Regions from separate parts of the Labrenzia sp. C1B70 genome, predicted to be linked through region 2. Evidence: predicted binding sites of a transcription regulator. Region 2 holds the regulator's gene; the other holds the start of a gene.
The links. Region 2 encodes PhoB, which activates phosphate uptake and scavenging genes when phosphate is short. Its sites were predicted from a motif close to TGTCATNNANCTGTCAT; they were not measured.

Region 1: a site for PhoB is predicted at 2,330-2,346, ahead of Q666_RS40875 (alkaline phosphatase). Genes of this name have one in related genera too.

What each region holds. Positions count from the first base shown of each region.
Region 1 is NZ_AXCE01000004.1:552,478-557,948, forward strand. Features, by position in the region: gene Q666_RS40870 (multidrug effflux MFS transporter) at 1-473, shown strand, start outside; gene Q666_RS40875 (alkaline phosphatase) at 687-2,261, opposite strand; gene folP (dihydropteroate synthase) at 2,556-3,392, shown strand; gene folK (2-amino-4-hydroxy-6-hydroxymethyldihydropteridine diphosphokinase) at 3,389-3,904, shown strand; gene Q666_RS40890 (sulfatase-like hydrolase/transferase) at 4,015-5,442, shown strand.
Region 2 is NZ_AXCE01000062.1:494,502-499,972, reverse strand. Features, by position in the region: gene argF (ornithine carbamoyltransferase) at 1-301, opposite strand, end outside; gene Q666_RS63175 (aspartate aminotransferase family protein) at 301-1,497, opposite strand; gene Q666_RS63170 (GcrA family cell cycle regulator) at 1,939-2,475, shown strand; gene phoB (phosphate regulon transcriptional regulator PhoB) at 2,802-3,503, opposite strand; gene phoU (phosphate signaling complex protein PhoU) at 3,584-4,279, opposite strand; gene pstB (phosphate ABC transporter ATP-binding protein PstB) at 4,311-5,072, opposite strand; gene pstA (phosphate ABC transporter permease PstA) at 5,120-5,471, opposite strand, start outside.

The DNA.
Region 1 (5,471 bases), on a different contig from region 2:
GTCTGACGCCGTCCGCCTTCGGGTTGACCATGATCATCCAGTCGGGTTCCTTCATTTCTGGAACCATTCTCACGGGTCGTCTGCTTCGCTTCTTCGAAGCCCGCAAGCTGGTACCCTACGGGCTCAGCCTCTGGGTCGTTGCGTCAACGCTGATGTGCTATGTCACGCTCACCCATGAACCGACGATCCTGACGGTGATGGGGCCGGTGGCGCTGTTCACATTCGCGCTGGCGCTGGTTCTGCCGGCAAGCTTCACCGAATCCATGGCACCGTTCCCGCACATCGCCGGTTCGGCAAGTTCCATGCTCGGCTTTCTGCAGTTCGGTGGCGGCATTGTCGCCAGCCTCGCGATCGCTGCACTCGGAGAGCCGATCCTCGGTCTCGCTTTCATTCTGCCGGGTATGCCCATCGCCGGCATCATTCTGTTCCTGATCCTGCGCAGCCAGATCCGTCAGCCGGCTGCGGCGGAGTAGGCGCACATTATCCGCCTCTCCGTCGTCATCCCGGCCAAGCGCAGCGCGAGCCGGGACCGGGGAGGCGCAGCGCCGACTGATAAGTCTCCATCGGAGACACCTCGGCTCTCCGGTCCCGGATCTCCGCTTCGCTGCGTCCGGGATGACGAAGGTAGGTTTTTTTAAAACAAACGGGCCGGTTTCCCGGCCCGCTCTTTTTTCTGGAAACTCTGATCAGGCCTTGCGAATCGGATCCAGCGTGACGGTGTGCAGTTCGACGTCGTCACGGTCCATCAGGCGGACGGTGAGCTGTTCGCTCTGACCGTCGATGTCGACCAGGCCGAAGAACTGCAGACCCATGGAGGGGGGCAGGTTGGCGCCCTGTTCGGCGGTCGGGGCCTTGATGTACTTAAGCTCCGGGCCGAAGGTCATGTCGAGATCGTTCGGGCCGAAGGTGCCGGCATGGATCGGGCCGGAGACGAATTCCCAGAACGGTTTGAAGTCCTGGAACTGGGCCTTGTCCGGATTGTAGTAATGCGCGGCGGTGTAGTGCACATCGGCGGTCAGCCAGACGATGTTGTCGATGTCTGCCGTCTTGATGAAGCGCAGCAGATCGGCGAATTCCAGTTCTCGGCCCTTCGGAGCGCCGTGATCGCCGTTGGCAACCGCTTCGGCGCCAGCCTGGTCTTTCCAGTTGTCCCAGACGATCAGGCCGATCGGCATGTCGCAGGCGACGACCTTCCAGGTGGCGTTGGAATTCAGAAGTTCACGCTTCAGCCAGGCAAGCTGCTCGGCGCCGAGGATGCGCGAAGCCGGTGTCATGGTGTCTTCCATCGATGCGCCGTTCGGCCCGCGATAGGAGCGCAGGTCCAGGAAGAATACGTCCAGCAGCGGACCATAGGCGATCTTGCGGTAGACGCGGCCCGGCTCGGCCGGGGTGTAGCGGATGGGAGCCAGCTCGTGGAAAGCCCGGCCGGCGCGAGCGGCCAGAAGGTGAATGTTCTTCTCGCTGTAGCGGTCGTCGGACAGAAGGTCCTTGGAGGACGACCAGTTGTTGACGACTTCATGATCGTCCCACTGGAAGAAGGTCGGGACTTCCGCGTTGAACGCCTTGAGGTTCTCGTCCATGAGATTGTATTTCCACTGGCCGCGATATTCGTCCAGCGTTTCGGCAACCTTGGATTTTTCTTCCGTGACGATGTTCTTCCAGACGGTGCCGTCCTTCAGCTCGACGGTTTCCTTCATCGGGCCATCGGCATAAATCGTGTCGCCGGAGTGGATGAAGAAGTCCGGCTGATGTTTTGCCATGGTGGCGTAGGTCTTCATGCCGCCGCGGTCGGTATCGATCCCCCAGCCCTGACCGGCGGTATCGCCCGACCAGGCGAAACGAATGTTGCGGCGGGACGCCGGGGCGGTGCGGAACCGGCCGGTCATCGGCTCGGATACGGCATTGACGTCGTTCAGGTCGGCAAAGGCGACGCGGTAGAAGACTTCCTGATCGGACGGCAGGTTCTCAAGCAGTCGCTTGACGGCAAAATCCGAGTCGGGAAGCGCATTGATCGGGGCAAGGCGCCGCGGCGTTTCGAACGTGCCGGTGGTGTCGACTTCCACCAGCATTTGCGCCGGGCGGTCCGAGCGGGCCCAGATCATGCCGGAATTGGCATCGACGTCGCCGGATTGAAGGCCGTGCGTGATCTGCGGGCGCGAGGCCGCACGCGACAGGCCCGGCATGGCCAGCGGTGAGGCCAGTACCAAACCGGTAGCAACCGATGATTTCAGAAAATTGCGTCGAGAAACGTTTGAAGACATTTTCAAGCTCCGTGGCTGGGGACCGCAGGGGCGAGTCCCTTGGCAAAAACATCAGGTGCTGAAGCTCCGTGACAGACGGATGTCTGTTCCAAGACCGTTTCCCGAATTTTTGATGACGGCGTGTGCGGATTGCCGGAAAACCGCCGCGGAACGATTGAACCTCCAAATTGCTTCCAAATCGTGATCGTCCACAGCCTTGGAGCGGGGTCAAGCAGGGTGAAGTCGCATTGGTGCCGCTTGACCGTCGGTGTCAGACGGGCCAAACACGTGCCTGACCGTCAAAAGGACGCAATGATGCCGACCCCGACAGCCTACGAGCCGCCGCGTTTCGACGCCGGACACCAACGCCCCCACGTGATGGGGATCCTGAACGTGACCCCGGATTCCTTTTCCGATGGCGGGCGCCACGCCAATGCGGATGCCGCCTTGCGGCGTGCACAGGAAATGATTCTGGAAGGGGCCGATATTCTTGATGTCGGCGGCGAAAGCACGCGGCCGGGGTCCGAACCGGTGCCGCTGGACCTGGAATGGTCGCGGCTCGATCCGATCCTTGATCAGGTGATCGACATGGGGACGCCCGTATCGATCGATACCTACAAGGCGGAGATCGCGCGCCGCGCCTGCGCGGCAGGGGCGGTCATCGTCAATGATGTGTGGGGTCTGCAAAAGGATCCGGCCATGGCTGAGGTTGTTGCCGAGGCCGGCGTGCATGTAGTTATGATGCATAACCGTCTTGCCGCCGATGCCGGACTGGACATTCTTTCGGACATCGACCGGTTCTTCGAAATCTCGATGGAACTGGCGGAAAAGGCAGGGATCGCCAGGGAAAAGCAGATCCTTGATCCGGGCTTTGGCTTCGGCAAGACCATCAACCAGAATTTCATCGTCCTGAACCGTTTCGAAACGCTGAAGAAACACGGCCTGCCGCTGTTGGCGGGTGCGTCGCGCAAGCGCATGATCGGTGCCGTGCTGGAAGCGGAAACGGAAGACCGGCTGTTCGGATCCGTTGCCGTTCACATGACGGCCATGCTGAAAGGGGCCGCGATTGTGCGGGCGCATGACGTAAGTCCACATGCCGATTGCGTGCGTATGATCGAGGCAACCCGCCTGGAACGGAACCCTGTCGAATGAATGCCGAAAATGCGATGGCTGACGCCCCGACCCGCTGTGCGCTCGGGCTCGGATCCAACCTTGGTGACCCGAAGGCCAATCTGGATGAGGCGATCCGCCGGCTGGAGGAAACGCCCGGCGTCACGCTGGTGTCCCGGTCCTCCGATTACCGGACGCCGCCCTGGGGGCCGGTGCCGCAGGACGATTTCCGCAATTGCTGCGTGGTGATCGATACCACCATGAGCCCGCAGGCGCTGCTGAAGCGCTGTCTTGAAATCGAGACCGAACTCGGACGTGTGCGCGACGTGCGCTGGGGCCCAAGGACGCTGGACATCGACGTTCTGATCTACGGTCTGCAAAAGGTCGCCGAAAACGACCTTGAAATCCCGCACCCGCGCATGGGCGACCGGGCCTTCGTTCTGATCCCGCTCGCCGAAATCTGGCCCGACGCCCCACTGGGCGACGGCCGTACCGCGATGGAAGCATTGGAAACCTGCCCGGACCAGGAGGGCGTGGTGAAGCTGGATGGGTGAAGTTTTGAACCGGGTGGCGATAGCGCCGGGGCGGCGAACCCGACGGATGGAACGTTAATTTAAACATTCTTGGACAGGATCCGGCTGGAGATTATCCAGGTCCCGTATCCATGCCAGTCGTTCAAAGTCTGAAAAATGCTCTTGAGAAGCGGCATCTCCTGTCGGCGGATACGCTCACGTTTGCCTTTGGGGCTATCCTGATCCCGAATGCCGTCTTCATTTTTCTCAGCTTGTTCTACTGCCCTTTCCGGACGTTCTTCGTACTCCTGTTGTCCTTGATCTGTCTGCTGGGTCTCTACCTGCATCGGTCTATCTTCTTTGTTCTGCTTCTTGCGGTGATGACCGTTGACGTTCTTGTCCTGATTTCCAACTTTTTCCAGATGCCGTTGCCAATGCTGGTCGACTCCCTGCGTTACGCTGGCAATCTCAGCCTTATGAATTCGGCAGTCTACCTTGCGGCCGCCATTGTTCTGCTGGTGTCCTTTGCCCTGACGTACAAAGTCGTGGTGCGCACCCGTCAGAACCGCCAGACAGTGAACCTGGCGCCTTTTTTCGTGGTGCTGGCGATCTACGCCGGGTTCGACTGGTGGGCGAATTCCCTGCCTCAGGAATATGCGCTGGCAGCCACGAGCGTTGAGGAAAGCTATGTGCCAACCGACGATGCGGCCAGTCTCTACAGCGGCCTGGAAGATCATCTGGACGATGCACAAAAGCGCAATGTGCTTGTGGTGATGGTGGAAGGCCTGGGCGCGTTTGCCTCGCAGGAACTGCGAGACCTGATCTGGCAGCCTCTGTTGGAACGCGATGTTGCCGATCACTATGTCGTTGAACAAGGCGACGCGGTGTATTTCGGGTCGACGACTTCCGGCGAGGTTCGCGAGCTTTGCAATCTCAAGGCGGATTATCGGGATTTTCGCGATCGGGAGAGTGGTGAGTGTCTGCCGCTGAAAGCCGTCCAGGCGGGATACCGCACAGCCGCGTTTCATGCCTTTACGGGCAACTTCTTCGAACGGTTCGATTGGTATCCGAAGATCGGCTTCCAGGACCTCTTCTTCATGGAAAACAAACTTGGGTTTGGCGCCGACCGAACCCTGCCCCTGTGCGGGATCGCTTTCCAGGGATATTGCGATGAAGACGCTGCCGAAGCCGTTGGGAAATTTCTGTTGGAAGCTGACGGTGACCGCAAGTTTGCCTATTGGCTTACGCTGAATTCCCACAAGCCGGTCAACCCCGGCGAAGTACCGCCTAGATTTTCCTGTGACGATGGCGGCGGTGTTTTTGGAGATGTCGAACTTTGCCGGATGGCGGAGCAGTGGGTGAATGTCTCACATCTGGTCAAGGCCATCGCGCTTGATGAGAGTCTCGCGGAAACCGAAATTGTGCTTGTCGGCGATCACCATCCGCCTCTTTTTTCGCGGAGTGCGCGCAACAAGTTTGCTCCAGGAAGAGTTGCCTGGCTTCACCTTAAGCCTAAAAGAGACGAGCAACAGACACTTGCGGCAAAGTTGTCAGCAGGACCTGCTGACGTTCAGAACTAATGGCTGGTATCGTCCTCCAAAAGCGCCGA
Region 2 (5,471 bases):
GCGACAGAACCTGCGCCGTATCGGCGATTGTCTCTCCGCGGCCGAGCTGCATTTCCGCACCGGTCAGCATCAAGGTCTCGCCGCCAAGCTCGCGCATGCCGACATCGAAGGAAATGCGCGTACGGGTCGACGGTTGTTCGAAGATCATCGCCAGCACCTTGCCGGCCAGAGGCCCCTGGCCGCGATGCACGCCGTTACGGCTCGACTTGATCTTCCGGCTGGTGTCCAGAATGGCGCGCAGTTCGTCGCCTTCGAAGTCCGTCAGATCCAGAAAGTTCCGGTAGGTTCCGTTTGCGGTCATCAGGCCGCTCCTTCCGCCAATTTCGCTTCCATGGCGACAGCAGCCTGTTCCAGGCGCTCGACAGCAATGGAAATTTCCTCTTCGCTCATGGTCAGCGGCGGCATGATGCGCACCACGTTATCGCCGGCAGGAACTGCCAGCAGACCGGCTTCACGGGCTGCAAGCACATAATCTGCCACCGGCACCACGCATTTCAGACCGAGCATCAGACCGTTGCCGCGCACTTCGGCCAGAACGTCCGGATGGCCGTCCACCAGTGCGGCCAGCTTCTGCTTGAAGCTGAGCCCCTTCTGACGGACACCTTCCAGGAACCCGTCTTCCAGAACGACGTCCAGAACGGCATTGCCGACTGCCATGGCCAGCGGATTGCCGCCAAAGGTGGTGCCGTGGGTCCCGGGGGACAGCGCCGCCGCCGTTTCTGCCGTTGCAAGACATGCGCCCATCGGGAACCCGCCGCCGATACCCTTGGCGATTGCCATCAGGTCCGGTTCCACGCCCGCCCACTGGTGAGCGAACAACTTGCCGGTCCGTCCGACACCGGTCTGGATCTCGTCGAAGATCAGCAGAATGCCGTTGTCATCACAGATCTTGCGCAGCGCACGCAGGAAATCGGCCGGAATTTCGCGGATACCGCCCTCGCCCTGCACGGGCTCGATCGCGATCGCGGCCGTTTGCGGACCGATGGCATCTTTCAGCGCATCCAGGTCTCCTGCCGGCACCTGGTCAAAACCGGGAGCCTTCGGGCCAAAGCCCTCAAGATATTTCGCCTGGCCGCCAGCCGCGATGGTCGCGATGGTCCGGCCATGGAAAGCGCCTTCAAAGGTCACGATGTGGAACCGCTCGGGGTTGCCGTTGTCATAATGATAACGGCGCGCGCATTTGATGGCAGCTTCCATCGCTTCCGCGCCGGAATTCACGAACAGCACCTTGTCGGCAAAGGTTTCCGCGCACAGGCGCTGCGCCAGCCGTTCGCCATCCGGGATCTGGTGCAGGTTGGAGGTATGCCACAGCTTGGCTGCCTGATCCTGCAACGCCTTGACCAGATGCGGATGGGCATGACCGAGTGCGTTGACCGCGATGCCGGAACCGCAATCGAGGAATCGTCGGCCATCGGTGGTAACCAGCCAGACGCCTTCCCCATGATCGAAAGACAGGTTCGATCTTGCGTAATTTCCGAATAGTGCAGTCGCGGACATAACCTCGTTTGTCTCCTTTAAACGCCCCTGCTGTCCCCTGCGTCGCCCCGACGCCGGGCCGTCACCTTGAAAAGATGCCGAAGGGCCAAAACGCGACGTGCCGCCCCGATGAGGCGGCACGCAGCGGCTTTCTTATACACTGCCGGTACCATGCACTGTCAATGGAAATGGCGCACAAGACATTTCATGTGCCGCGGAGGGCGGATTTCATAAAATTCTCAATGACCTCGCCATAATTGGGGAAAAGTCGTTTCATCCCCAACTGGTTTGGGTCGAGTGGTTGCCTGACAAATTAACGTTATTGTAACCTCTCAGCAATCAGACACGAGATCTCGTGAGGCAAATCACCAAGAGGCACTAGATCTGCCAGCATTAAGCGTGCTTGCGCATGCTTAACACGGGGTTAATGGCCGCAGGACGGTCAAACTAAAGGGTGCGGCAATGAGTTGGACAAACGAACGAGTTGAGCTTCTCAAAAAGCTTTGGGGCGACGGCTTGAGCGCAAGCCAGATCGCAGGCGAACTGGGTGGTGTTACCCGTAACGCCGTGATCGGCAAGGTGCACCGCCTTGGCCTGTCCGGCCGCGCCAAGTCCACCTCTTCAAGCGCTAAGCCACGCCGGCCGCGCACCGCAGCTCCTGCAACCGGTGCAGCGCCGAAGAAACCGACGACGTCACATCCGCAGTCGATCGGCGCAACGGCCCTGAAAGCAGACATCTCGCCGGCTCCAGTGGTGGCTGCCAAGCCACGCGTAGAGCCGATTGCAGAACTTGTTCCGATCTCGCAGCGGGCTACCATCCTGACGCTGACCGAGCGGACCTGCAAATGGCCGATTGGCGACCCGGCGACCGACGACTTCTACTTCTGCGGCCGCCAGTCCGATGCCGGCGTCCCCTACTGCGCTCATCACTGCAAGATCGCGTATCAGCCGGTCGCCGACCGCCGCCGCGATCGCAAGACGATGGCTCAGGCAGGCTGATAGCCTCGCACCTAACCAATTCATGACAAAGCCCGCCGATTTGGCGGGCTTTTTTTGTTTGGGCCTTCCTTTGACCAGATGCCCGACCCCGAACAGTGACCTCCCATGGCTTGTTCTCGGCACCGCTCCATGCCGTTTCCGTTCCATCAAAACAAACCTTGTTTGACCGCTCCGCCACGACAGGGACCGCAGGATCAGCCCCGACACCGACACAACTGATGGGGTGGTCGCAGAAGAGAACCTTGCTCCGCGAAAGGCACATAACCGCTGAGAAACAAAAAGCCCGCTTGAAAGCGGGCTCCTTAATTCCATTCTGCAAGTTGCCCTCAGGCAGTGGCAGAGGTGAACTGGTCATTGAAGGCATATCCGGCACCACGGACGGTACGGATAGGATCCTTTGCCTTGCCCTTGTTCAGAGCCTTGCGCAAGCGACCGACGTGAACATCGACAGTGCGTTCATCCACGTAGACATCGTGACCCCAGACCCCATCCAGCAGTTGTTCGCGGGAGAAGACACGGCCAGGCGATGTCATCAGGAATTCCAGCAGGCGGAATTCCGTCGGCCCCAAGTGTATTTCCTTGGTGTTGCGACGAACACGGTGCGTTTCGCGATCCAGTTCGATGTCGCCGGACCGCAACATGCTGGACACCACTTCCGGGCTTGCCCGGCGCAGGATGGCGCGCACGCGGGCCATCAATTCCGGTACCGAGAAGGGCTTGACCACGTAGTCGTCGGCACCGGTCGACAGGCCGCGGATGCGCTCTGCTTCCTCACCGCGTGCCGTCAGCATGATGACCGGCAGGCGCTCGGTATCCTCGCGCGCCCGCAGGCGGCGGCACAGTTCAATTCCGGACAGGCCCGGCAGCATCCAGTCGAGCAGCAACAGATCCGGCAGGCTTTCCCGCAGGCGGATTTCCGCCTCGTCACCCCGGACACAGGACTCGACCGAGTACCCTTCCGCTTCCAAATTGTATCTCAATAGAAGGCTGAGCGGTTCTTCGTCTTCAACGATGAGCACCTTCGGCATACATCTCGCTCCAATTACCGCAACCGGCGCCGAAGCGCCGGCCGTTAAGATCTTCTGCAAATCCGACGATTACCGGCGGGTCAGACCGCGCCTGTTTCGTCGACCTTTGCCCGGTCTTCCGGCAAACGCTCGCCAGTGACCATGTAGTAGACGTTCTCGGCGATGTTCGTCGCGTGATCGCCGATGCGCTCGATGTTCTTTGCGCAGAACAAGAGATGGACGCACTGTGTAATGACCCGCGGGTCTTCCATCATGTAGGTCAGGAGTTCGCGAAAGATCGACGTGTAGATCGCGTCGACCTCGGCGTCGGCTTCCTGAACCCGGCGGGCGGCTTCCGCATCCTTGCGGGCGTAGGCATCCAACACCTGCTTGAGCTGCGAAAGAGCGAGTTCCGTCATGTGCTCCACACCGATCGCGAGCTTCTTGGATTGCAAGTCGCTGTCGATGGCGATGACGCGCTTGGCAACGTTCTTGGCAAGATCGCCAACACGCTCCAGGTCATTGGCAATGCGCGTTGCGGCGGTGATTTCACGCAGGTCCTGCCCCATCGGCTGGCGGCGGACGATCAGCTCGATCAGCTTCACTTCAAGTTCGTTGTAAAGGCTGTCCAGACGGACATCGCCCTTGATCGTCGCCTTGGCAAGCTCCAGATCCTGCGACACCAGCGCGGACACCGCATCGGCGAAAGCCTTTTCGGCAATACCACCCATTTCGGCAACCTTGCCGGCCATGGCCGTCAGTTCGTCATCGTAAGCCGAGACTGTATGTTCAGACATCCTGTGTCCCCTTCAGAAACCTAAAAAATGCTTAGCCGAAGCGGCCCGTAATATAGTCCTGCGTACGCTTGTCCTTCGGATTGGTAAAGATGTCCTCCGTCAGACCTTCCTCCACCAGAACACCCAGGTGGAAGAACGCGGTACGCTGAGACACACGGGCAGCCTGCTGCATCGAGTGGGTCACGATCACGATGGTGAAGTTTTCCCGCAGTTCGTCGATCAGCTCTTCCACCTTCGCGGTCGCGATGGGGTCAAGCGCCGAGCACGGTTCGTCCATCAGGATCACTTCCGGGCTGACGGCAATGGCACGGGCAATGCACAGACGCTGCTGCTGACCGCCCGACATGCCGGTGCCCGGCTCGTCCAGACGGTTCTTGACTTCTTCCCAAAGCCCGGCCTTCTGCAGGCTGGAGGCAACGATTTCATCAAGCTCGGACTTGTTGCGGGCCAGACCATGGATTCGCGGACCGTACGCAATGTTGTCGTAGATCGACTTGGGAAACGGGTTCGGCTTCTGGAAAACCATGCCGACCTTGGCGCGCAGCTGTACGGGATCGACCTTGGGATCGTAGATGTCCTCACCGTCGATCTTGATCGACCCTTCCACACGGCAGATGTCGATGGTGTCGTTCATGCGGTTGATCGTCCGCAGGAACGTCGACTTGCCACACCCGGACGGACCGATGAAGGCAGTCACGGACCGCGGCTGAATCTCGATGTCCACGTCCTTGATGGCGTGGGTATCGCCATAATAGACCTGCACCTTGTTCGCGGAAATTTTGCTGTCGGTCATGGTTTTCGCCTGTTCAAAATTCGGCATCTCGTTCATCGGAGCAATCCTTACCAGCGGCGTTCAAACCTGCGGCGCAGGATGATAGCGATAATGTTCATGGTCATGAGGAAGACCAGCAGCACGATGATCCCGCCCCAAGCGCGTTCATAGAAAGCCGGGTCGGCGCGTTTCGCCCACTCGTAGATCTGGGCCGGCATGGCCGAGTTCGGAGAGAAGAAACCGGCAGCCACACCGTCCGGGAAATTGGAGGCGATGAAACCGACCATCCCGATCAGCAGCAGCGGAGCGGTTTCCCCAAGCGCCTGTGCCAGACCGATAATCGTGCCGGTCAGAATGCCAGGCATTGCCAGCGGCAGGACATGGTGGAAGATCGACTGCATCTTGGAGGCGCCAATGCCA